Regions from separate parts of the Salinicoccus sesuvii genome, predicted to be linked through region 1. Evidence: riboswitches for the same ligand, from Rfam matches in the RefSeq annotation. Region 1 holds a riboswitch; each other region holds the start of a gene.

Region 1 (7,784 bases):
TTATATCCATTCCGTTCACGGAGACTGCTAAAGCGCTCGGTAGTCAACTGATGAAAAACATGGTGGCTATCGGGGCTAGCGCCAGATTGATGAACCTCGAACTTCAACCATTCAAGGATATGATTTATACAATGTTCATCAAAAAAGGACAGGATATCGTTGATGCTAATCACGAAGCGCTCAACCAGGGCTACCAGCTTATGGGTGACGAGATGGTCCATATTGAAGGAGACTTCGAAATGCTTCCATCAGACAGTGAAGCGCGTCTCTTTTTGATCGGCAACGATGCCATCAGTTTCGGTGCATTGAACGCTGGGGTACGGTTCATGGCGGCCTATCCAATTACACCAGCAAGTGAGATCATGGAATACATGATAACTAATCTGCCGAAAGTGGGCGGAACCGTCATACAGACAGAGGATGAAATCGCAGCAGTAACTATGGCGATTGGCTCCAACTATGCAGGAGCGAGAAGTTTTACTTCCTCTGCAGGACCGGGATTATCATTGATGATGGAATCAATAGGACTGTCAGGAATGACTGAAACTCCGCTTGTGATTGTCGATACGATGCGCGGAGGTCCTTCCACGGGGCTGCCGACAAAACAGGAACAATCGGATCTCATGCAGATGATATACGGCACGCATGGAGATATTCCGAAGATTGTGCTCGCACCGTCAGATGTCGAAGATGCATTCTACACTACGATAGAAGCATTCAACTTGGCAGAATACTATCAGGTCCCTGTTATCTTGTTGTCCGATTTGCAAATGTCACTCGGTAAGCAGTCCTCTGCTCCGTTCGATGTCTCCCGAGTGGAAATCAATCGCGGCAAAACGATTACAGAAGATATCGAAGATCAGGCGGATGAATATTTTGAACGTTACGGAAACGAGGACGATGGTATATCCCATCGCCCAATTCCAGGTACCAAAGGCGGCATCCACCATGTAACCGGTGTTGAGCACAGTCCTACTGGTACACCGAATGAGAGTCCAGAGAATCGTCAGGTACAAATGGACAAGCGGATGCGCAAACTGAAAGACTTCACGATGGAAGAACCATTCAAAGTACAAGGAAACGTAAATAGCGATCTGCTTATACTCAGTTTCCTGAGTGTCAATGGTGTTGCGAATGAAGCAGCAGAAAGAATAGATGCGGACGTGACGACTGTGAATCTAAAGCAGATTCATCCATTTCCAATCGATGCACTCAGACCTTATCTTGATGGCGCCAAAGAGATACTTGTCATCGAGCAAAACTATAGTGCACAGTTGCAGAGTGTGCTCAAGATGAACTATCCTGGACATGACAGAATCCGTTCTTATGTAAAATATGATGGAACGCCTTTCAAACCTGAAGAGATCGAAACGCATATCCACTCGATTCTAAAAACAAAGGAAGTTATTTAATGGCGACATTCAAAGACTTTAGAAATAATATCAAACCAAACTGGTGCCCGGGCTGTGGTGACTTTAGTGTTCAGGCAGCTATACAGAAAGCGTGTGCAGCTAATGGGCTTGAGCCAGATGAACTTGCTGTCATCACAGGTATCGGCTGTAGCGGTCGTTTGAGTGGCTACATCAAATCCTACGGTTTCCACTCTACACATGGACGCAGCCTTCCAGTGGCTCAAGGTGTCAAAATGGCCAATGACGACCTTACAGTCATCGCTTCAGGTGGAGATGGCGATGGTTTCGCAATCGGTATGGGACACACCGTCCACGCACTGAAAAGAAACATCGATATCACTTATATCGTCATGGACAATCAAGTCTACGGCCTGACGAAAGGACAGACTTCTCCGTCCTCAGGCAAAGGTTTTGTGACGAAGACGACACCGGAAGGGTCAAAAGAGAATCCGATCCAACCAATCAGAACAGCACTAGCAAGCGGGGCGACTTTTGTTGCTCAAAGTGTGAGCTCAGACATTAAACAGCTTACAGCCATCATCCAGCAGGCGATGGACCATAAGGGGTTCAGCTTCATTAATGTCTTCAGTCCATGTGTAACATACAATAAGGTGAACACTTACGATTGGTTCAAGGAGAATCTGGTAGCTGTCGAGGACATTGAAGGATTTGATTATCAGGATCCAAAGAATGCAATGCAGCACGTCATGGAATATGATGGTCGACTGAAGGGTATCATCTATCATGATCAGGAAGCAAAATCCTACCAAGAGAACATTGAAGGATATCTAGACCAGCCACTTGTTAAAAAAGAAATGAAACTTGAAAATGGAACATTCGATGAACTCATGGCGGAATTCCGCTAAATCAAAAACCTGAAGCTTCGGGCTTCAGGTTTTTATTTTTTCTATTAAAATAGTTTGAATTATGTCATAATTGATATATTACTTCGGTAACCGAAAGAAAAGGGTGGAACAATTGATTACAGTCTTCAAATACGCGCTCAAATACAAATGGTTCATTGCAGTCGCTCTCTTCTTCATGTTCATCGAACTTGCTGTTGAGTTGCTTCAGCCTTATCTGATTTCAAAAGTCATTGATGATGGTATCGTGGCACAGGATATAGATACCGTTTGGTTTTATCTTCTGGTTATGTTCGCCATTAGTATGGCAGCGTTTCTAAGTGGAATCAGTAACTCATATTTCTCGAGTCAGGTCGCCACGCGTTTCAGTTACGATTTGCGAACGGCATTGTTTCGGAAAGTCCAGTATTTCACGCTCGCAACACTATCGAAATTCCCAACTTCCAGTCTCATCACGCGCATGACCCAGGATGTCTTACAAGTCGAAATGTTACTCTATATGTCATTAAGAATTATTCTGAGGGCACCGTTACTTGTTATTGGGTCACTTATCATGTCGTTTGTCGTCAATCCGACACTTGGTTTCTATCTGTCCTTCTTAACACCAGTCCTATTGATATTTCTTTTCTTTACAGCCCGTAAGGGTGGACAGATTTTCCTAAGAGTCCAGAAGCGACTGGATAAAATCAACCGTTTTATCCAACAGAACCTTGAAGCGGTCAGACTAATTAAGGCAAATGACCGTGGCGAGTTCGAAATCGGCAAGTTCAGCAAAGTCGCGGGTCGTCTGCGTGATGATACAGTGTATGCACTGAGGCTGATGGAATCCATCATGCCTGTACTGCTTCTGATTATAAACGGCAGTCTACTCGTCGTATTATGGATGGCTTCTGATTTGCTTCAGAGTAACAGCGTTGAAGTTGGTGAGATTGTCGCCGTCGTCAACTATGCACTCCGCATGCAGAGTGGTTTCTCAATGTTTGCTTTCATCATCATCGCATTCAGTCGTGCCAAAGCTTCCAGTGAACGTATGGAGGAAGTGCTCGAGGCGCCTGTGGCAGTGAACGATAATAAAGAAATCAGCAAGGTGGATCAGGCAGGCACAGTGAAATTTGATAACGTCTCCTTTAAATATCCAGGTTCAACACGGTATGTTCTCCGCGACATCAACTTCGAAGTTAAAGAGAATGAGACACTTGTCATTATGGGTGGTACAGGATCTGGCAAGAGTACACTTCTTAGTCTTATACCAAAAATGTATGATGTAAAAGAAGGGGATGTCTATATCAATGGCATCAATGCAAAAGACTGGAACGAAGATGATCTCCGTGAGACCATCGGTTATGTACCACAGTCTGCTGTATTGTTCTCAGGCAGTATTTTCGAGAACCTCTTATGGGGAGATCTTGAAGCGGGAGAAGCGGAAGTATTCACATCAACACAAAAGGCACAAATCCACAATTCAATCAATACATTCGATCACCGCTATGAAACCCGTGTCGGCCAAAGGGGCGTGACGTTATCGGGCGGGCAAAAGCAACGACTATCCATTGCTCGCGCACTCGTCCGAAGACCGGGTATACTGATCTTAGACGATAGTACTTCGGCTCTAGATATCCGCACGGAATCGGCGCTATGGGATGCTATCAAGGAAGAGAATACGACTCAAATCATCGTCACGCAAAAGATAGTCACTGCAAAAATGGCTGATCGCATCCTTATACTTGATGGTGGCGAGATTAGTGCACTTGGATCGCATGAGACACTTATGGAAGAATCGGATCTATACCGATCCATTGTGCAATCGCAGACGGAAGGGGGACAGCTGGATGATTGATTTTATCAAAAGACCATTCGGCAATGAACCGGTCCTTCAAAAAGAGGAAATCGGACGCAAGAAAAAGAAAGAAGACCAGCGTGCCAATGATATATGGGGAACACTTAAAAGAATGTGGCGCTTCATCAACGAAGAGCGGGTTTTGCTTTATGCCATAATAATCCTTGTAGCATTGACCAGCTTGCTCAGTATCGTCGGGCCGTATCTTGTCGGCCAAATCGTTGATAATTATTTTGTGCAGCGCCAACTAGACGGACTTGCTTCGATTCTGATCCTGTTACTTGTGGTCTATATCTTGCTTTCAACAACGCAGTACCTGGCAGCGTTCATGATGGTCGGACTGTCACAGCGTACAGTATACAAACTCCGTTCCAGATTGTTCTCTCATATGCAGAAATTGCCTGTAAGGTTTTACGATAAACGTCAGCATGGTGAATTGATGAGCCGGATGACAAACGATATCGAAACCATTTCGCAGACGTTGAATACCTCTTTTATACAGTTTACAACGAGTGTCGTCACACTTGTCGGTACAATCAGTGTCATGATTTACTTGAGCCCACTTCTGACACTACTTACAGTATTGATTATTCCAGTACTGATTCTAGCTGTGGGCTTCATCACCCGAAGAACTGGCCCCCTCTACAAGAAACGCCAGCGGGCAACCGGTGAAATGAACGGTTATATCGAGGAGATGGTCTCAGGCCAGGAAATCGTCAAAGTGTTCTCCCAAGAAGAGACAGCGATCAAGAACTTCGATGAAAAAGCTGGAAGACTTAGAGACATCACGTTCTGGGCTTTCCTATACGCCGGGTTCATTCCAAAAGTGATGAATATGCTTAACAACATCAGTTTTACCGTCGTTGCAGGTGTCGGTGGATTACTTGCACTCTCTGGCAACGATGTAGTCACTATCGGAACAATTGTTGTTTTTGCTGAATATGCAAGGCAGTTCACACGACCACTTGCCGATCTCTCCAACCAGTTCAATCAGGTTCTATCTGCCATTGCAGGTGCGGAGCGAGTATTTGGCATCATGGATTCCGAAACAGAAGAGGATAACGGAGGAATTGAAGACAAGGTTTTAGAAGGTGAAATCGAATTCGATGATGTCTCCTTCTCCTACGATCCCGAGCAGCAGACACCAACGATCAGAAATCTTAGCTTCAAGATAGAAGCGGGAGAATCCATCGCGTTAATTGGTTCCACCGGGGCAGGCAAGACGACAGTGATGCAGTTGCTTGCAAGGTTCTATGAAACGGATTCGGGGCAGGTCAGAATAGACAAAGAAGATATCCTTGACTATGCCCGTTCGACCATCCGTTCACAGACGGCGTTTGTGTTGCAGGATCCGTATCTCTTCGAGTCTACTATCAGGGAGAATATACGTTATGGTAAGCTTGATGCCACTGATGAAGAGGTCATTGAAGCGGCGAAGCTTGCCAATGCACATGAGTTCATCATCGAACTTGAAAATGGCTACGATACTGTGCTTGAAGCGGATGAAGGATTCATTTCACAGGGGCAGAAGCAGTTGATCTCAATTGCCCGGGCCCTGATCACAGATCCTGCCATCCTGCTACTTGATGAAGCGACAAGCAGCATCGACACTGTGACTGAGCTCAAGATTCAAGAAGCACTAGAGCGTCTTATGAAAGACCGTACAAGTATCATTATCGCCCACAGGCTCAACACCATCAAAGCGGTCGATAGGATCTTTGTTATGGAACTGGGTGAACTGGTTGAGCATGGCTCTGAGCAGGAACTCCTCGAACAAAAGGGACGCTACTTCCAAATGGTGTCTGATAATAAATAACTTCACAAAAGTCTTGAAATGTATTAAGATAAGTTCAACCGAATAAGAAACGACCACTAGGGGTGTCCGTTTGGACTGAGAATGACCCTCATTACCTGATCTAGATCATACTAGCGTAGGGAAGTGGCATATTTTCCTACAAATATGCACACCACTCCGCTAGTGGTGTGTTTTTTATTTGGGAAATATCATTTGGGGGTTTTTGTATGATAAAAAGGAACAGTCTGACGCTCACCGATGTACTGGTTACAGTTGTCGTTGCGCTTGTGTTCTCGTTCATCTACTCGATATGGGGTGGGGTCTATACAGCGTTGGAGCCACTCGGCTTGCATTTAAATCAGCTTCTTTATGGCATGTGGTTTATTGCAGCGGTAGTCGCTTATCTGATTATTAGGAAGCCAGGCGTTGCACTGATTGCCGAGTTTGCGGCAGCATCAGGTGAGACAATCGTCCTGTTGCAGTTCGATATAATGCTGATTGTCTATGGACTGATCCAAGGACTGGCATGTGAGATTGTATTTGCGATTGTGAAATATAAGAGTACGTCGCTCATGGTTGCAGTCACTGCAGGTATAGCAGCGGCGCTGTCTACACTGCCGCTCGATTGGTACTACGGCTACCTTGGTCAGCTAGCGACATGGAATCTTATGCTCATGTTCGGCTTTAGAGTGTTGAGTGGTGCACTCATAGCCGGTGGTTTGGCATATCTACTTTATAAAGGGCTGAGAGGAACCGGTGTGCTGAAACTTGTCGGTCGCAAAATGCCGGCGGATGAAGGGTTATAACAATGGCCATAACAGTCGAAAAGCTCAGACTGAAATTTCCAGAGGCTGAGAGTCGACTCTTTACCGATCTAGACTTGGAAATAGCGGAGGGTGAGAAGGTACTCATTGTCGGCCCAAGCGGTTCCGGCAAGAGTACACTCCTCAATGTGCTTGGCGGTCTCATTCCAAACGTCATCCAGGTGCCGATAAAAGCGGATAAGCTAGAGCTCGCGGAGTCCGGTGCCTATGTGTTTCAGGATCCGGATGCCCAGTTTACGATGCCGACAGTTTCTGAGGAACTTGCCTTTGTCATGGAGAACAGACAGGTCAAAGTAGAAGAGATGGACCAACAGATTAAAGAGGCGCTTGATACAGTCGGTCTCGATGTGGCACCAGATACACCTATTCAGACACTATCCGGCGGTATGAAACAGAAACTGGCCATAGCCGGTTCATTGTTACAGCGTGCAGACACACTATTTTTTGATGAACCGACAAGCATGCTCGATGACGGTTCCGCTGCCCATCTGTGGGAGACAATCCATAAAATGTGGGGGGATCGCACCGTAGTCATTATCGAACATCGTGTGGAAGATATATGGGACAAGGTGGATCGGGTTATTCTTATGGATGATGCCGGACAGATAAACAGCACGGCATCGCCAGACGTGATGCTCAGAAACCATCGTGATGCGCTCGATGCGTTTGGTGTATGGCACCCGGAGTCCTGGCATAATGCGCCGATGCTTCCCGATATAAAAGCGCAGTCTGAAACGTTGCTTGAAGCACGTAACCTTAAGATTAGGCGTGGAAAAAAACAACTACTTGATATCGCCGGTCTTGAAATCAGGAAGGGTGAATGGATTACACTTGAAGGGGATAATGGAACAGGCAAAACAAGCCTGCTCCTTGCTTTGATGAAACTGATTTCGTCTGAGGGAGATATTTATTTTAAAGGTAGAAGAGTGAAGCGGACGAAGCAATACAAAGGCGCTGTCTATCCAGTATTTCAAAATCCTGAAATGCAGTTTATAACAAATACGGTGGTTGACGAAGTATTTATTAATCTGGAACTCCATTATGATAAGAAAG
Region 2 (7,784 bases), on a different contig from region 1:
CATCTATTAACTCATCCATGCCCCTCTCCTTCATTAAATCAACCATCTTGTAGCCGGCCATCAACATTTCAAGGAATGTCGGAAAAGTCGTCTCTCGTTGGTATATAAAATCAAGACGCCGCGCGACGTTCTTCAATCCGAACACAAAATACTTTTCTTCAGGCTTCACTTTTGTCAGCTCGTATGTACAATAGCTGAGCCAATGATCCGAATTTTTCCAGTAGTCATTGGCAATGAAGTGGTCGAACAACAACTCGACATTTTCGAGCCACTTCGGATTTTGATCCATCTGGTAGAGCCTCATCAGTCCAAACGCTGCTTCACCGTCGTAGTAGATCACTCTGTTTTCCTCTTTTACAGTTAAGTCGGGATAGTTGAGTACGTGAACTGTGTCCCCATTGTCCCCAATCATACGCAAGGTCCCTTTAGCGATTTTTCTCGCCACATCTATATATGTGTCACTTTCAGTCATCATCATGTACTTGGTCAAGGTAATAAGTGCGACGCCGTTTTGTCCAAGTTTAATTTCATTAATGTCATTTGTGTTATCAAAAATGTAAGCCGCTTCCGGATCTTCTGGATCGATAAACAGGAAGTGCTCAAGCAGATGATCGATTGTGAGTTTAGCCCATTCAATGCCCTTCTTGTCGTTTAAGAATTCTAAGCCTTCTAATAGAGAGTAAGTGGAAGAAGTATGACGAAGCACATTATAAAACGCGATTCGTTTATCAAAGTGGGGGAACTTGCCATATTCGTACTTTCCGTTGATATCTATCTGGTCTTTTAAATAATGGGTAGCCGTTTGGATTAACCTACGGTACTCGGATTTTTTCTGATGCCCCCCAATCTTCCTGACGCCGTGCATGTCCCCCCCAGAATTCAGCTCATACATCTTATCGTCTTCAAGCAAGTAACCTCTCGTCTGGAACTTGACGACTGACTTGTTCAAATATTTTTTATGGAAGTAGACACCCTTATAGGACTTGTATTTCTTAAGATATGTATTGATATTTTTCTCACAGACGAACATCTTGTTCTTATCTCCGGGGACAGGCCTAACAAATGCATTGGCATTAATTTCTTCCGGTAAGAACGCGAGGGCGTAATGCTTATCAAAAGCAATGCCGAAATCAATATAGTTACGGCGCGTCTGTTGCATCGTTTTGAGTAATGAAGAAAATTGAACGGCCTCTTCAGAAGTGATGAAGTCTGCTTTGAGCCATTCGGTGACATGTCCAAGGTCTGATAACTTCTTTATCTCTTCTTTAACCTTTTTTCGGAGAAAATTGTTGTTTTTCACTTTGAAAACGTGCGCGCGTCTAGTTTTGAAGCCCAATGATATTATGATCCACTCTGATGTCAATAAGTCTTTCCTGTTGCGCAATCCTTCAATCATTTCTATATTCATTAATTATATCCCCTTTCTGAAATTAGTCAGAATGTTTAGTATATACCCTTATTATATGCACATTGAATAAAATTTGTAAAAAATATTGAAGCCAGCTTACTGATTGAATTAGCACTCTCACTTTACATTCATGTACATATTCCCTATCATTAAAAATGAAATAAAAACTGCATACCGATTTGCACTAGGGGCGCTGTCAAAGGCTGAGACGGAGATTCCGAACCCTCAATACCCGATCTGGATAACACCAGCGTGGGAAAGTGCGGCGCGTATATGAAGCCTTCTATACATTTGCTGCACTCCCTCGGGAAGTGCAGCTTTTTATTTACAAATATTTTTTGGAGGTATGATTTATGACAATAGAATGTGGAACTGAGAGAATCGCGGGATGCCAGTTCAATCTGAGTGTGATGAGTGATGATTTTATAAATATTATCCTCGGATCATTGGACACTACAGATATGTCGAAAGTGTGGCGTGACACGGATGACGTGACTACATGTGTGCGTGGCCGTGTAGAGCATGTATTTGACGTGGTTAAAGCAGTTTATCTGCATGCGGCAAAAACCGGAAAGCATGTGGAAATGAGTGGCACTTTCTCAATCGGATGCCCAGGCGACGCTTCCGGTGATACGTATATGGATACAGATGCCGAGCGGATGAATGCGGCAAACACTATTGGTATCAATCAAAAAGCCGGATGCAAGTTTGCCCTCTATCCAATGAACACAACCAAATATATGGATGTTATCTACGAACAAATTGATCTATCAAAAGCACGTGGCGTAACAGTCAGTCCGAGCCACTACTCCACTCGGCTTGACGGGGAAGTGAACGATATTTTTAATGCCATGGAAGAAGCTTTTGTCAGCGTACAGGAAGCTGTCAGCCATACGACCATGACTTTCACCATCTCCGCAAACAGTCCTTCAAGTAGAAAATAGACGCACGACAAAGACCAGGGTGGTTATCCATCCTGGTCTATTCTTTCTGTAATACTATTAGAAAACCGCCGTATTCTTGTTAGACAGTGGCATGTACGTAATTCTCTAAAATAATGGCAGCATCTTATCGTGATATCGGTAACCTCTTTTTTCTCGATCATCTTTTCCTGCGGATCAAATAGAGTGCCGGGATGAGCAATAAGGAGACAACACCACCTGAAAGTGAAAGTGCGCCGAAACTTGCACCAGCCACAACCATACCGGACAATGTGCCCCCTGCTGCTCCGGATAACGCAATTAAAACATCCACCGTGCCTTGGATGCGGGCGCGCGCAGCCGGAATCGTCGCATCCACCAGAATCGTAGTGCCACTGATCAGACCGAGATTCCAACCGACACCGAGCAATGTCAGTGACGCAATGATGAGCGCGAGCGATTCACCAGATGTCGCCGCGATAATGCCAGAACTAAGTAGAACCACTGCAGCTGTAATCGTCATTGCGCCCCTGCCGATCTTATCAATCAATACACCTGTAAAAAGAGAAGGCAGATACATCCCTGCAACATGAAAACCGATCACCATGCCGACAGCACCTAGATCATGCCCATGATGTCCCATATGTACCGGTGTCATCGTCATCACAGAGACCATGACAATCTGTGTGATGACCATGATGAAGGCAGCAAGAACAATGCCATTTTGGTCGTTGACTGTCCGCTCAGTATCATCGATGGCATTTATCCGTTTGCGCTCCGCTTCAATGCGTTGTGCAATTTTGAAAGGATCGGGACGCAAAAAAATGAATAGTACAATCCCCGCCAAGGTAAATGCCGCTGACGCCAGAATGAATGGTCCTGCAAGTTCCGGTACGCCGATAGCTTGAGCAAATGTCCCCATCACTTCCACCAGATTGGGCCCCGCTACTGCACCGAGCGTGGTACTGACCATCGCGATGCTGACTGCGGTTGCACGCTGGTGCTTTTCTGCTAAGTCAGTACCCGCATATCGTGCCTGCAAATTCGTTGCGATTCCGGCACCATAGATGAACAGCGATAGAAAAAGCAGCAGTGGACTTTCTATAATTGCGGCTATCACCACCCCTGCTGCCCCAAGTCCACCCGCCACAAAACCCATACTCAGACCCACCCGGCGGCCCTTATTTTGAGATAGCCTGCCTACCAACAGTGCAGACAGCGCTGAACCAAGCGTAAATAGACCGACCGGCAGACCTGCGAGTGCGTCCGTACCGAGCATATCCTGGGCCAGCAATGCACCCACCGTGATACCTGCTGCAAGACCGGCGCCACCAAAAATTTGCGACAATACAACAATTAGAAGTGTCCGGCGGTACAGTTTTTGTCTCTCTTTAGAATCTGTTATGTATAAATCGAGCTGTTGTGCGTCCGGTTTCATTTGATTCCCCCTCAATAAACGAAAAGACGCCCGTGGCGCCTTTCATTTTTCTCGCTTCAAATACTGTTCTGACTGACCTTTAGGAATACTTAAAGACTGCCAGTCAGCTAGCTTTAGTTGCTTACCAATGAACATCATCTGCCCAACGTGGGAAGCATAGTGAGTATGCTGGCGTTCGATTGCCTCAAGTATTGTGTGATCTTCTCCTCGGATTTTCTGGGTTCTCAGCAGATCTTCAGGTGAAAACTCTGCTAACGTATTTAAGAATAGCTGCCAGCCCTCTTCCCACGCCAATAGAACGTCGTCCATCGTCTTCAAATCGTCCTCGAATTCGCCATCGCGATGCCGGTCCGGTTTCTCGCCGTCTGTCGTGAAAACATCGGACCAGCGGGAGTACATATTTCCCCTTAAATGTTTGACGAGAATCGCAACTGTATTTGAATCTTCATTATATCGCCAATGGAGATCCGCTTCAGACAACTGATCGAGTGTCCGGTCGCCGAGCCGTTTGACTTCCTGGAATCTGGTTTTGATAAGATTTAGATATTCCTGTTCAAATTTCATATGTCTCCCCCTTGTTTATAGAACGGTTCCTTTTAATATAGATGATTTATAGTAGTGTGCCAATGATTAATGCATACTCTTCTCGGCTCTAGTAGTGGCACCCTGCCTCATATTAGGTGATTCACAATAGACGCATAGCGTTTTGACACACAATGTTCACCATTAGCGTCCATTGGACAACTTAAAAAGTGATCCAAACACATAAATCCTGCGTATACTAGACAACTAAATGATGATGACTTGAAAAGGAGTGGATTCCATGCGATATTTACTAATTATAATGCTGTTCGTGCTCGCCGCTTGTGGCAGCCCAGCTGGTGATGATAGTGCTGAAGACAGTGTGGCGTCTGAAGCCACGACTTCTGAGGAACCGAGTGAGGAAGCGGAAGTGACAAAAGAGACGACAGAGGAATCTGAAACAGAAACAAACGAGGATGAAACCAAAGAGCCAATCCCCCCTGAAGAGCGGGTTGAAATCATCAAAGATGAACGGGCAGGCATTATCCCGGAAAGAATCGAGGTACCATCAATCGATGTTGATGCATCGGTCAAACACCTGGGACTCCTTGATAACGGCGAGATGGCCGTGCCGGAATCACTGCACGATACGTCTTGGTACGAACCCGGATATAAAGTCGGTGCCCCGGGCAATTCGGTGATTGCCGGTCATGTTGATGATACGGTTAATCCGGGTGTCTTCAAGCAACTGCACACACTGGAACCGGGCGATGAAGTCATCGTTTACGGAGAATCCGGCGAACAGTTGACGTTTGAAGTATACGATAAACAACTATTCGATGCTGATGAAGCACCGGTCGAAAAAATATTCGGCTATTCCCAGCGCAGCCTCTTGAACTTGATCACTTGTGAAGGTCCCTATGATTACGATGTCGGTGGCACACCAAACCGCTGGGTGGTCTATACTGAACTCGTCAATTCTGAGGAAAGCTAGACTCCTTGTGTCAGCTTTCTTTTTTATTCCTTATTCACGAATTCTCCTTCTATGTATATAATGGTATGAAGACTTCAAACAAAGGAGAAAACTATGACGCGGACAGAAACCGAACTGTATGAACAAATACAATCCGGAGATCGGAATGCCCTCGAATCACTGTATGTGAAGTACGAAAAACTGCTTTTCTCATATGCTTATAAGATGACGTCGAACAAAGAACTATCTGAGGAGGTCGTACAAGATGTATTCCTCAAAGTGTGGCGCAAAAAAGGGGGATATGACGCCAACAAAGGCAAACTGTCAACTTGGCTCATCACTTTGACACGCAATTCCACAATAGACATTTTAAGGCGGCAGAAAATTGATACTTACGAGTACGATGAAAGAGATGATATTGATCCGACTCAAAATGAACAAAATTCGCCAGTCGAAGCAGCCGTTGAAGCCGGTGAGGATAAAGCGATGATAGAGCGCGCCATGCGCAGTTTAAGTAGTGAACAGCAGCGTATCATCACGCTGTTCTACTTTAAAGCATGTTCCCACTCCCAGATTGCCAAATCGCTTGATATGCCACTCGGTACAGTGAAAAGCCGGATTCGCCTGGCGTTGCAGCATTTAAAGAAAAATATTGAAACCGTAAAGAAAGGGGGGACAATCGATGAATCACAATGAAACGTGTGATCTCTTAATCGACTACTATAATGGTCAGCTCGATTCAGAAGAAAAAGAAGCATTCGAGCGACACCTTGAAACATGCGTAACGTGCCAGGAAGAACTCGCCGAATGGGAAATACTGAATGCTGAACTGATGGAAACAGTGCCACTTGTCGATCCCCCTGAAGGTATGAAGGATCGTGTGCTTAGTAATGTGTTCTCTGAAGAAGCGCCCGTGCCTGAAGGAAAGATACAACCAATAAAGAAACAAAGATCGTATAGAATACCGTTCATCACAGCAGCCGCTGCCCTTTTGCTTTCACTCCTCGGTAATGTCTATATGCTGTCGGGAAACGAAGGGACACAGGATTTGGCACAGGTTCTGTTTGAGGAAGATAATCCAATTCCACTCTCACCAACTTCCGAAGCACTTGATATGGACGCAAGAGTGGCGATGCACGAAAGTGCCACGGGGCAGACACTCGTCTTGGAAGCATCCAATTTCAATAACCTGAATGAAGATGAAGTTTACCAAGTATGGCTGTTAAAAGGAGAAGAGCCGTTCCGTGCCGGTACACTCGTTCCAAATGAGGACGGTCAGGGATATGTTGTCTTCAATTTGAATGCCGAAACAGAAATAAACTGGGACATGGTCGCAATCACTGTCGAACCGTCTCCTCACAACCAGCTACCAGAAGGAGATATCGTCATGTCAGCCGAATTTTAAGAAGCGATCCCGGAAAATTTCCGGGATTTTTTTATTTTTTTTATAAAAATGTGATCCAAAACGAATCTGCTTGCGTATACAGGGTGTAAACAAAACAAAGGAGTGTGATTTTGAATGAATTTCAAGAAGATGCTGGTTGTACCGACAGCAGCAGCCCTGCTCGCAACCAATGCAGGTCTCGCACAAGCAGATACGCACGAAGATATGATGGTGACGGTGGACACAGAAGCCGCTGACCTCAGATCGACATTGGACCACTTGCTTAGTGAACACGCATTCTTAGCAGCTGAAACGATGAGAAAAGGTGCCGATGGTGCCGAAGACTTCGAAGCGAGCGCCGCAGCACTCGATATGAATACTGAAGAACTCTCCAGTACAATCGGATCCGTATACGGTGAAGAAGCAGGAGAACAGTTCAAAACAATGTGGAGTGAGCATATTGGCTACTTCGTCGACTATGTGAACGGCACAGCTGAAGAAGATGAAGCCGCTAAGGAAAATGCACTAAACGAACTATCACAGTACCGTGAAGATTTCTCCGAGTTCCTTGAAAGTGCAACAGACGAACGTCTTGAAGCAGGCGCACTTGCAGATGGACTGCAGATGCACGTCAACCAACTCATCGGTGCATTCGATGCATATGTGATGGGTGACTATGAAACTGCCTATGCTTACGAAAGAGAAGCGATTCATCACATGTACATGGTAAGTAAAGGACTCTCCGTCGCAATTGCCGACCAGTTCCCAGAAGAGTACAACAATACAGACCCTGCGACAAAAGCCGCGGACTTGCGTTCTGACTTGAACTATCTATTTAGTGAGCACGCTGGCCTTGCAGCAATGGCGATGCAAAATGGTATTGACGGTGCAGAAGACTTCGAAGCTTCCGCTGAAGCGCTCGGTAACAATACTGCTGATTTGACGGAAGCGGTCTCTGGTGTTTACGGTGAGGAAGCCGGACAACAGTTTGACGCGATGTGGGCTGAACATATCGGCTACTTCGTCGACTATGTTACAGCGACTGCAGAAGAAGATACTGCTGGACAAGAAGAGGCACTTGATAACTTGAACATGTATAAAGAAGAATTCTCCAAGTTCATGGAAACCGCAACAGAAGG
Region 3 (7,784 bases), 200 kb from region 1:
TATCCGCGTTTCCCCTCTTTTGTTCTACATTGTTTATCCTCATAGTTTATATGCAACTTTAATATTTTTTACGATATACATCAGCTACTTAAAGCGTTTATCAAATTTAAAGAAGTCTAATGTAGCCCTGGTTTCTTTAAAATCATCATTTAGTTTTTATTGTCTTCATACTCATTTTAGTTTGGTGAAGCAAGAAATTGGAGGAATTTTCTTGTTAAATTGTAATACTCTTGATATATAAAAAGTCCTTCAAATGGAGCGTAATTACTCCATTTAAAGGACTGTGTTTGTTCAGCAGTAATTGAATATCCGTCACTAATTTGTATTGCTTTTTAACTCAAGAAACTGACTACTGTTCGGCCCACATCTTTGGCTTCGGCGATAGCCGATATGAGAGAGACGCCATCTGCACCGTTCTCGAGACACAAACTGAAGTTTTCAGAATTGATGCCACCGATGGCCACCATTGGCAGTTCACCGATCCTGCTTCTCATTTCTTTAAGTCCTTCGACACCGATGGTACTGCCTGCATCGTCTTTAGAATTCGTCGGAAACACCGGCCCAGTACCGATATAATCGACATTCGAGACATCACTCTGTTCAAGTTCAATCTGATCTCTGACAGATAGCCCAATGATTTTATCATCGAAATACGATGACAACGATGCGATCTGCTGGTCATCCTGACCAAGATGAATGCCATCGGCGCCAACCGTCTCCGCAAGTACCGTATCATCATTCACGATGAAAGGCACATTATATTTTCTGCAGAGTGATCCAATTTCTGTCGCAAAATCAATGAGTGCTTCACCCTTTAGTGCATCTGCTCCCTTTTCTCTCAGCTGGAACATGGTCACTCCATGCATAAGTGTGGATTCAATGACTGACAGTGGATCGCCCTCCACATTATTGCTGCCACAGATGAAATAGAGCCTCAGAGTCTCCCGCTTCATCATAGACCTTTGACATTCCTGTCCAAAAGGAGCGCATCCTCACTGAGATAGAGTTCGTCGATCAGATGACTTATGAAGTTTCCCGGTGCTGGACGGTTCATCTGGGCAGCAGCACATTCTGCGCATAGGTTGTAGTAACTGACCGCATCGACTACTGCTTCGGCACTGAAATCATCTTCAATGCCAATAAAAGCAGCCGTCAGTGCACCAAGCAAACATCCTGATCCTGTAATCTTTCCTTGCAGACTATGGCCATTGAACATAGTGATTACACCATCCTCTGTTGCAAGGGCATCAACTTTGCCGGTAACAAGAGCAGGAACGTTGAACCTATTATATACCGCTTTGGCAATCTCCGCTGTATCTGTCTGCTCTGTGGAGTCAACACCTTTAAGACTGCTTTTTGCACCGGATAGTGCAAGCATCTCACCACCGTTGCCTTTAATAAGCGAAACCTCGTGACGGCTAAGCAAATCTTCCGTAGTATTGACTCGGAAACTGGAAGCACCGTATCCGACCGGATCGAATATGATCGGTTTGCCTTTTTCGTTGGCTGCTGACATTATACCATGCATCAATGCCACCTTCGCATGATCTGCTGTACCGATGTTGACGACCAGTGCAGAAGCCACATTCATCAGGTCTTCCGCTTCTGATATTTCTCCACTCATGATGGGAGATGCGCCTATAGCCAGCATACCATTGGCAGTGAAGTTTTTGACGACATCATTGGTGATGCAGACAACCAATGGACTTTCTGTCCTTAATTTCTCTATACGCTTCATATGCTATTCTCCTTTATAGCTGAAATGATTTACGGGACCGTTGCCCTTACCAATTCCAGGATTATGTTCGATTGCCGAACTGATATATTTCTTTGCAACACTGAAACTCTCTTCGAGTGACTTTCCTTTGGCAAGTTCTGCTGTAATTGCTGCAGAGAACGTGCAACCTGTACCGTGCGTATTCGATGTTTCAATACGCGGTGTACTTAGCTCCATCGTAGCATCTCTCGTGAATAGATAATCCACAGCATCTCCCTCAAGGTGACCGCCTTTAATGATGACGCTCTGAACACCAAGCTCTTTTAAGAAAATATTGGCGACGCTTCTTACATCTTCAGTACTTTCTATTTTTTTATCCGCTATCTTCTCTGCTTCATGGATGTTCGGGGTCACGCTTATGGCAGTGGGAATAAGTGTGTCCCTTAGAAAATTAATTGCCGCTTCCTCTATCAGTGCATCGCCACTCGTCGCAATCATGACGGGATCGATAACATAGGGGATATCATGATTCTTTACAGTTTGTGCAACGATTTCCATCATATCTACTGTTGCGATCATGCCACTTTTCATCGCGTGTGGCAATTCATCGGAGAAAATACTATGCAGTTGCTTTTCAAGAAATTCGGCAGGAACATTAAAGACATCCTGGACCCCCATAGTATTCTGCGCAGTCAGCGATGTTACAGCCGCCATGCCATATACCCCGCGTGCGTGAAATGTCTTACTGTCAGCTAAAATGCCTGCACCGCCTGTTGGATCATTGCCGGCTATGGTCAATGCAATTGGAAACTTAGGCATGTGTACCCACTCCAGTCCACTCTTCTTTTGTCGCTGCCATATTAAAGAAACGTCTCTCATGTTCTGTGCTTTCTATATAATTCTTTTTGAGTACGTCGATCTCCTTCTCGGTCATGGATCTAGCGGCATCATCCATAATATCGAACATGACATTTATCGTGTCATCCATATCATTGACGTAGAACTCAAACCACTTCCTATAAGGATGATCCGTTTCGAATGTATGTCGCGCAAGGGCCATATCGGCGATTCTCCGATATACATATGGACAAGGCGCCATTGCACTGATTGCGTACGCAATATGCTCTCTAGTAAAAGCATTGAAATACATATGTTTTATATAATGGTCTGCGGAAGGATACCATTCCCCATCCTTTATTATATCGGCATACGATCTGTTTATCGCATGTGCCAGGACTTCATGCGCCTCGCTTTCACCGTCCATTAAAAAAGCCATTTGCCCCATCAGAAATCTGACTGTCTCTTTAGACTCTGTTTTCGATATCAGCAACGCATAAAGTTTTGCGAACTCATCTAAGTATAATGAATCTGCACGCAGATAATGTGCAACTGCGGCATCATCAATGTCTCCTCTGATCAGTCCCTGTATGAACGCATCACTATAGATGGCCTCAATCATCGGTTCGGTTTCTTTCTTTAAAATCTCACTCAGCATATTAATCTCTCCTCTTATAAATTAAAAACCCACTTCCAGCATAGGAAGTGGGTTTAGTAGAAAGAGATGGTGTATTCAACCAAACCACTTCTCTACGCTGGCATTATCCAGATCAGATCAAAGGGATCAGCCTTGTGGCTGTCTCAGCAAAATCGCACCCCTAGTGGTATTGCTATTCGATTATTTTAAATACTAATGAATACATATTGAAAAGTCAAACTATAATGATATATTCTGATTCTTTTAGTGTCATAGTTGAGCCTAGATCATTTCCTATAGCGTTGTGTCAAATATATATGAGAATTAGGAGTCGAATCGAGAGTCGATGCCGAGATCAATATCATCATAGATGTCCACTTTTGAAACGGGCTTAAATTCATAGAGTGGCAATAGCCAGTGCTTAGTCGGAGTTCGTCCACTTTTTTTAAAGTTACTTAAATTAAATCCCATATATGTAGAGTACATGTACATTTTATATGATGTTTTGAGTATGATAAGGTGGATATATGATAAAAAGTGGAACACTGAGATGATGAAGGAGGATACAATGTCTAAAAATAAGAGTGTGATGTATATTCTCATAGGTATAGTGTTGATTGCTGCAATTACAGGATTGCTTAGCCTTATGAATGATAGCACGCCGAGTAGAGGACAGATTCTTGCTCTTGTTGGACTCGGCGCAATCACCATCGTGGCCGCACTTGGATTCATCGTCAGACTATTTACCTATAGAAAATAGTAAACTTATGGATGTTTACAGTAAAACCCCGCATGATATTTCATGCGGGGTTGGTTTTATTGAGTGATACGCTTTTTCAGTAGACCGAGCATTAGTGCTGCAATGGCTGTACCAATGAGAAGTGAGACAAGGAACATGACTCTTCCTTCACCGATTGTCAGAGCAACAAACAGACCACCATGTGGTGCATTGATGGATGTTGCGAACGCCATGGCGAGTGCACCTGCTGTAGCAGAACCGACGACCATAGACGGAATGACTCTGAGCGGGTCAGCTGCTGCAAATGGAATGGCACCTTCTGTGATAAACGATGCACCCATGATTACATTTGTCGGACCTGAAGATCTTTCAACTTCTGTGAATTTGTTTCTGAACACTAATGTTGCAACTGCGATAGCCAGTGGTGGCACCATACCACCAATCATTGCAGCTGTAATTGGTTCGGGATTATTTGCAGAAAGTGCTGCAATACCGAATGCATAGGCTGCCTTATTGATTGGGCCACCCATATCGATTGCCATCATACCACCGACAATCGCACCAAGCAGAACAATATTCGTTCCACTCATGTTACTAAGTGTTGTATTCATCCATTCGTTCAATGCTGATGCTGGTGGATCGACGATGTAGTACATAATGACACCTGTCAGGAATACGCCAATCAACGGATAGAGCAGTACAGGCTTCAAACCTTCAAAGGCTTGTGGAAGGTTTTCAAGCACTTTCTTAATGCCGAGCATCAAATAACCTGCGAGGAAACCAGCAATCAGGCCACCAAGGAATCCGGAGCCCATCGTCGAAGCCATAAGTCCACCGATCATACCTGGAGCAAGACCGGGTCTATCAGCAATACTCATTGCGATGAAGCCAGCAAGAATGGCGATTATCAATTGGAAAGCATTACCGCCTATAAAGTTAATCATCTCGGCAATCGGATTATATTCAACACTTTCTGGATCTGCCGAGTTAATACCGAACATGAAACTGATAGCGATCAATATACCACCTGCAACGACGAATGGTAGCATGTTGGATACACCGTTCATCAGGTGCTTGTAAATCGAAGACTTGCCTTTGGACGACTGTTCTCCGTCTTCAAGTTCCTGTTTCGATTTTGATGCACGATATGGCGCGCGTTTTGTATCGAGTGCTTGGTTGAGTAGTTCTGCTGGACGTTTAATACCATCCGCAACTGGGGATTCCACAACATTCTTCCCGTCGAACCTTGCCATTTGGACATTCGTGTCTGCCGCAACAACAACACCTGCAGCACGTGCGATATCTTCGTTGGTCAGTGCATTTTTGACACCGGCTGAACCATTTGTTTCAACTTTGATGTCATATCCGAGTTCTGCCGCTTTCTTCTTCAGCGCATCGGCAGCCATATAAGTGTGAGCGATGCCGGTCGGACAGGCAGTGACACCAACGATATACGGGCGATCGGAGGGGGCGGAGTCAACTTCCTCAGTCGCCTCCGATTCATCGAATGCATCAATTGTTTCTATAATTTCTTCTTTTGATGATGCATTCATCAGTTGTTTTCTAGCATCATCGTTCATTAGGATGGTAGATAGTTTGGCTAGGGCGTCGAGATGCGTGGTCGCTTGTCCTTCCGGTGCCGCGATCATGAAAAACAGGTAAGCTGGTTGGGCATCCATTGAATCGTAATCGATACCATCTTGGCTTCTACCGAACATGATGGCTGGCTCGAGTACTTCTGTTGTTTGTGCGTGTGGAATTGCGATACCATCACCGACACCAGTTGTACTTTGCGATTCTCTTTTATGGATAGCAGCTTCAAAACCGTCCTTCTCAGAAATCTTACCTGCTTTAAAAAGTCCATCAACAAGTTCAGTAATTACTGCATCTTTGCTCGAAGCACGGACATTCATATTGATTGTGTCTTTTGTTAAAAGTTCTGTTATTCTCATCATTTCACCTCTTCTATTGATTGAACTTCAATTTTATCTAGCAGTACTTCAATGTCGGCTCTGGTCGCAAGATCATCGCTGAACGCTGTTGCGCTGCCACAAGCTATGGCGTATTTAAGCTGTTCTTCTACACCACTTTCTTTTCTGCTGATAAATCCTGCCACTGTCGAATCGCCTGCCCCTACGGAGTTCTTAAGTGTCCCTTCCGGTGACGGAATGAAATACTCATGATTACGATTGATGAAAAGTGCGCCACCTTCACCCAATGTTAATAGAATGTTCTTAGCACCCTGATCAATAAGCACATGCGCAGCATCTATCATCTCGTTTGTCGTTCCAAGAGTTCTGCCAGTAATGCCTTCCAGTTCAAACTGATTCGGTTTGATCAGATAGGGTTCGTACTGCAAAGTTGACGTCAATTTCGACCCTTCGGCATCGATTGTGAATTCAATACCTTTATCGTGCAGCAGTTTGGCTAACTCTTCATAAAGATGATCATAACCGGAAGGTACACTGCCCGCGAATACGACATGATCTTCTGACGTCATAGTGGACAATTGCGCCTTAAGCTTATCAATATCCACGTCCGTAATCGAAGGCCCAGAAGCGTTAATTTCAGTTTCTTCACCAGTCTTCAGTTTGACATTGATGCGCGTATCTCCATCTACCGTGATGAAATCACTTTGTATGTTCTGATCTTTCAATGTTTGCTGGATGAATTCTCCTGTAAAGCCGCCTGCAAAACCAAGGGCGGTCGAGGGTACATCAAGCGCACTCAGTATTCTCGAAACATTAATCCCCTTACCGCCGGCATACTTTGCTGTATCTGACGTACGGTTCAGTTCCCCAATTTCAAGTGTATCTAGCCTGACTACATAGTCGACCGAAGGGTTGAATGTTACTGTATAAATCACTGTTTTCCACCTCCGTATATTTCAGTACGTGATTTAATTTTTTCCATAAAACTGTGGCTGATGTCATCAGTAATTATTGATGCATCTTCTATATCTGCAAATTGTATGAATGCTGATCGGTTGAACTTGGTACTATCAACTAATGCGTATGCATTTCTCGATTGGCGGATGGCCCGGCTCTTAATATATGCCTCTTCTTCTTCCGGCGTAGATAAACCATGTGCTGTGTCAATGCCGTTTACACCAACAAAACATTTATCAAACGATAGCCTGCTGATTTTATCTATCACTTCCGGTCCCACAACTGCTTTAGTGGATGGCTTGACCCTGCCTCCTAAGACATGTGTCTTATGACCATTTCTGACAAGCTGTTCAATCAGCGTAATACTGTTAGTGACAATGGTCAGATCATTTTGTGAGATAAAAGGAAGCATTTCGTATGTTGTTGTGCCTGCATCTATAAAGATGATATCTCCATCTTGAATAAAACTCGCAGCTGTCTGAGCGATTTTGATCTTTTTAGAAAGGTTTTTTACTGCCTTATCTCTGTAATCTTCCTCGTGCTCGATATGATTGATTGCTGCGCCCCCATGTACCCGTTCAAGTAGACCTTTTTCTTCGAGGTGCGTCAAATCTCTACGAATTGTAGGAGCACTGCTGAAAGTAATATCGACAAGTTCGCTGACTGATGCAGTTCCATTTTCATTAAGATGATCCATTATTTTCTCGTGTCTTTGATTGGTCAGCATTTCATCACCTTCTTCTCACATAATATAATACATAATTTAATCAGAGTCAATCATTAACAATCAAAAACAATCATAAAATATAAAAAAATAACGCCAGCATTTGCTGACGCTATTTGCGTGATTTCGGCTTATTAATGATTTCTGAGAAAATAATGCCGTTGACAATATCCTTTCGACCGAAAGATAGGGCTTCTCTACGCACTTTCTGTTTCGGCTTCTGTGGCTCTGGTTTTCTTCTT

Evidence for each region. A riboswitch is a leader RNA that binds a small molecule or an ion and turns the genes downstream of it on or off. The one in region 1 is predicted to bind thiamine pyrophosphate.
Region 2: it holds a riboswitch for thiamine pyrophosphate, as region 1 does, so the genes downstream of both, ACFOJ8_RS05655 (YkoF family thiamine/hydroxymethylpyrimidine-binding protein) here and ACFOJ8_RS07635 (ECF transporter S component) in region 1, are expected to answer to the same signal.
Region 3: it holds a riboswitch for thiamine pyrophosphate, as region 1 does, so the genes downstream of both, tenA (thiaminase II) here and ACFOJ8_RS07635 (ECF transporter S component) in region 1, are expected to answer to the same signal.

Annotation. Positions count from the first base shown of each region.
Region 1 is NZ_JBHRWV010000007.1:364,345-372,128, reverse strand. Features, by position in the region: gene ACFOJ8_RS07655 (2-oxoacid:acceptor oxidoreductase subunit alpha) at 1-1,412, shown strand, start outside; gene ACFOJ8_RS07650 (2-oxoacid:ferredoxin oxidoreductase subunit beta) at 1,412-2,278, shown strand; gene ACFOJ8_RS07645 (ABC transporter ATP-binding protein) at 2,391-4,112, shown strand; gene ACFOJ8_RS07640 (ABC transporter ATP-binding protein) at 4,105-5,928, shown strand; TPP riboswitch at 5,977-6,067, shown strand; gene ACFOJ8_RS07635 (ECF transporter S component) at 6,135-6,713, shown strand; gene ACFOJ8_RS07630 (ABC transporter ATP-binding protein) at 6,716-7,784, shown strand, end outside.
Region 2 is NZ_JBHRWV010000006.1:6,966-14,749, reverse strand. Features, by position in the region: gene ACFOJ8_RS05660 (poly(glycerol-phosphate) alpha-glucosyltransferase) at 1-1,408, opposite strand, end outside; TPP riboswitch at 1,585-1,684, shown strand; gene ACFOJ8_RS05655 (YkoF family thiamine/hydroxymethylpyrimidine-binding protein) at 1,762-2,352, shown strand; gene ACFOJ8_RS05650 (MFS transporter) at 2,510-3,766, opposite strand; gene ACFOJ8_RS05645 (DinB family protein) at 3,809-4,330, opposite strand; gene ACFOJ8_RS05640 (class F sortase) at 4,590-5,282, shown strand; gene ACFOJ8_RS05635 (RNA polymerase sigma factor) at 5,376-5,957, shown strand; gene ACFOJ8_RS05630 (anti-sigma factor) at 5,944-6,666, shown strand; gene ACFOJ8_RS05625 (copper amine oxidase) at 6,781-7,784, shown strand, end outside.
Region 3 is NZ_JBHRWV010000007.1:167,734-175,517, forward strand. Features, by position in the region: gene thiE (thiamine phosphate synthase) at 333-956, opposite strand; gene thiM (hydroxyethylthiazole kinase) at 953-1,738, opposite strand; gene thiD (bifunctional hydroxymethylpyrimidine kinase/phosphomethylpyrimidine kinase) at 1,742-2,536, opposite strand; gene tenA (thiaminase II) at 2,529-3,212, opposite strand; TPP riboswitch at 3,285-3,384, opposite strand; gene ACFOJ8_RS06635 (hypothetical protein) at 3,516-3,662, opposite strand; gene ACFOJ8_RS06640 (hypothetical protein) at 3,760-3,951, shown strand; gene ACFOJ8_RS06645 (PTS fructose transporter subunit IIABC) at 4,008-5,882, opposite strand; gene pfkB (1-phosphofructokinase) at 5,882-6,796, opposite strand; gene ACFOJ8_RS06655 (DeoR/GlpR family DNA-binding transcription regulator) at 6,793-7,545, opposite strand; gene ACFOJ8_RS06660 (hypothetical protein) at 7,655-7,784, opposite strand, start outside.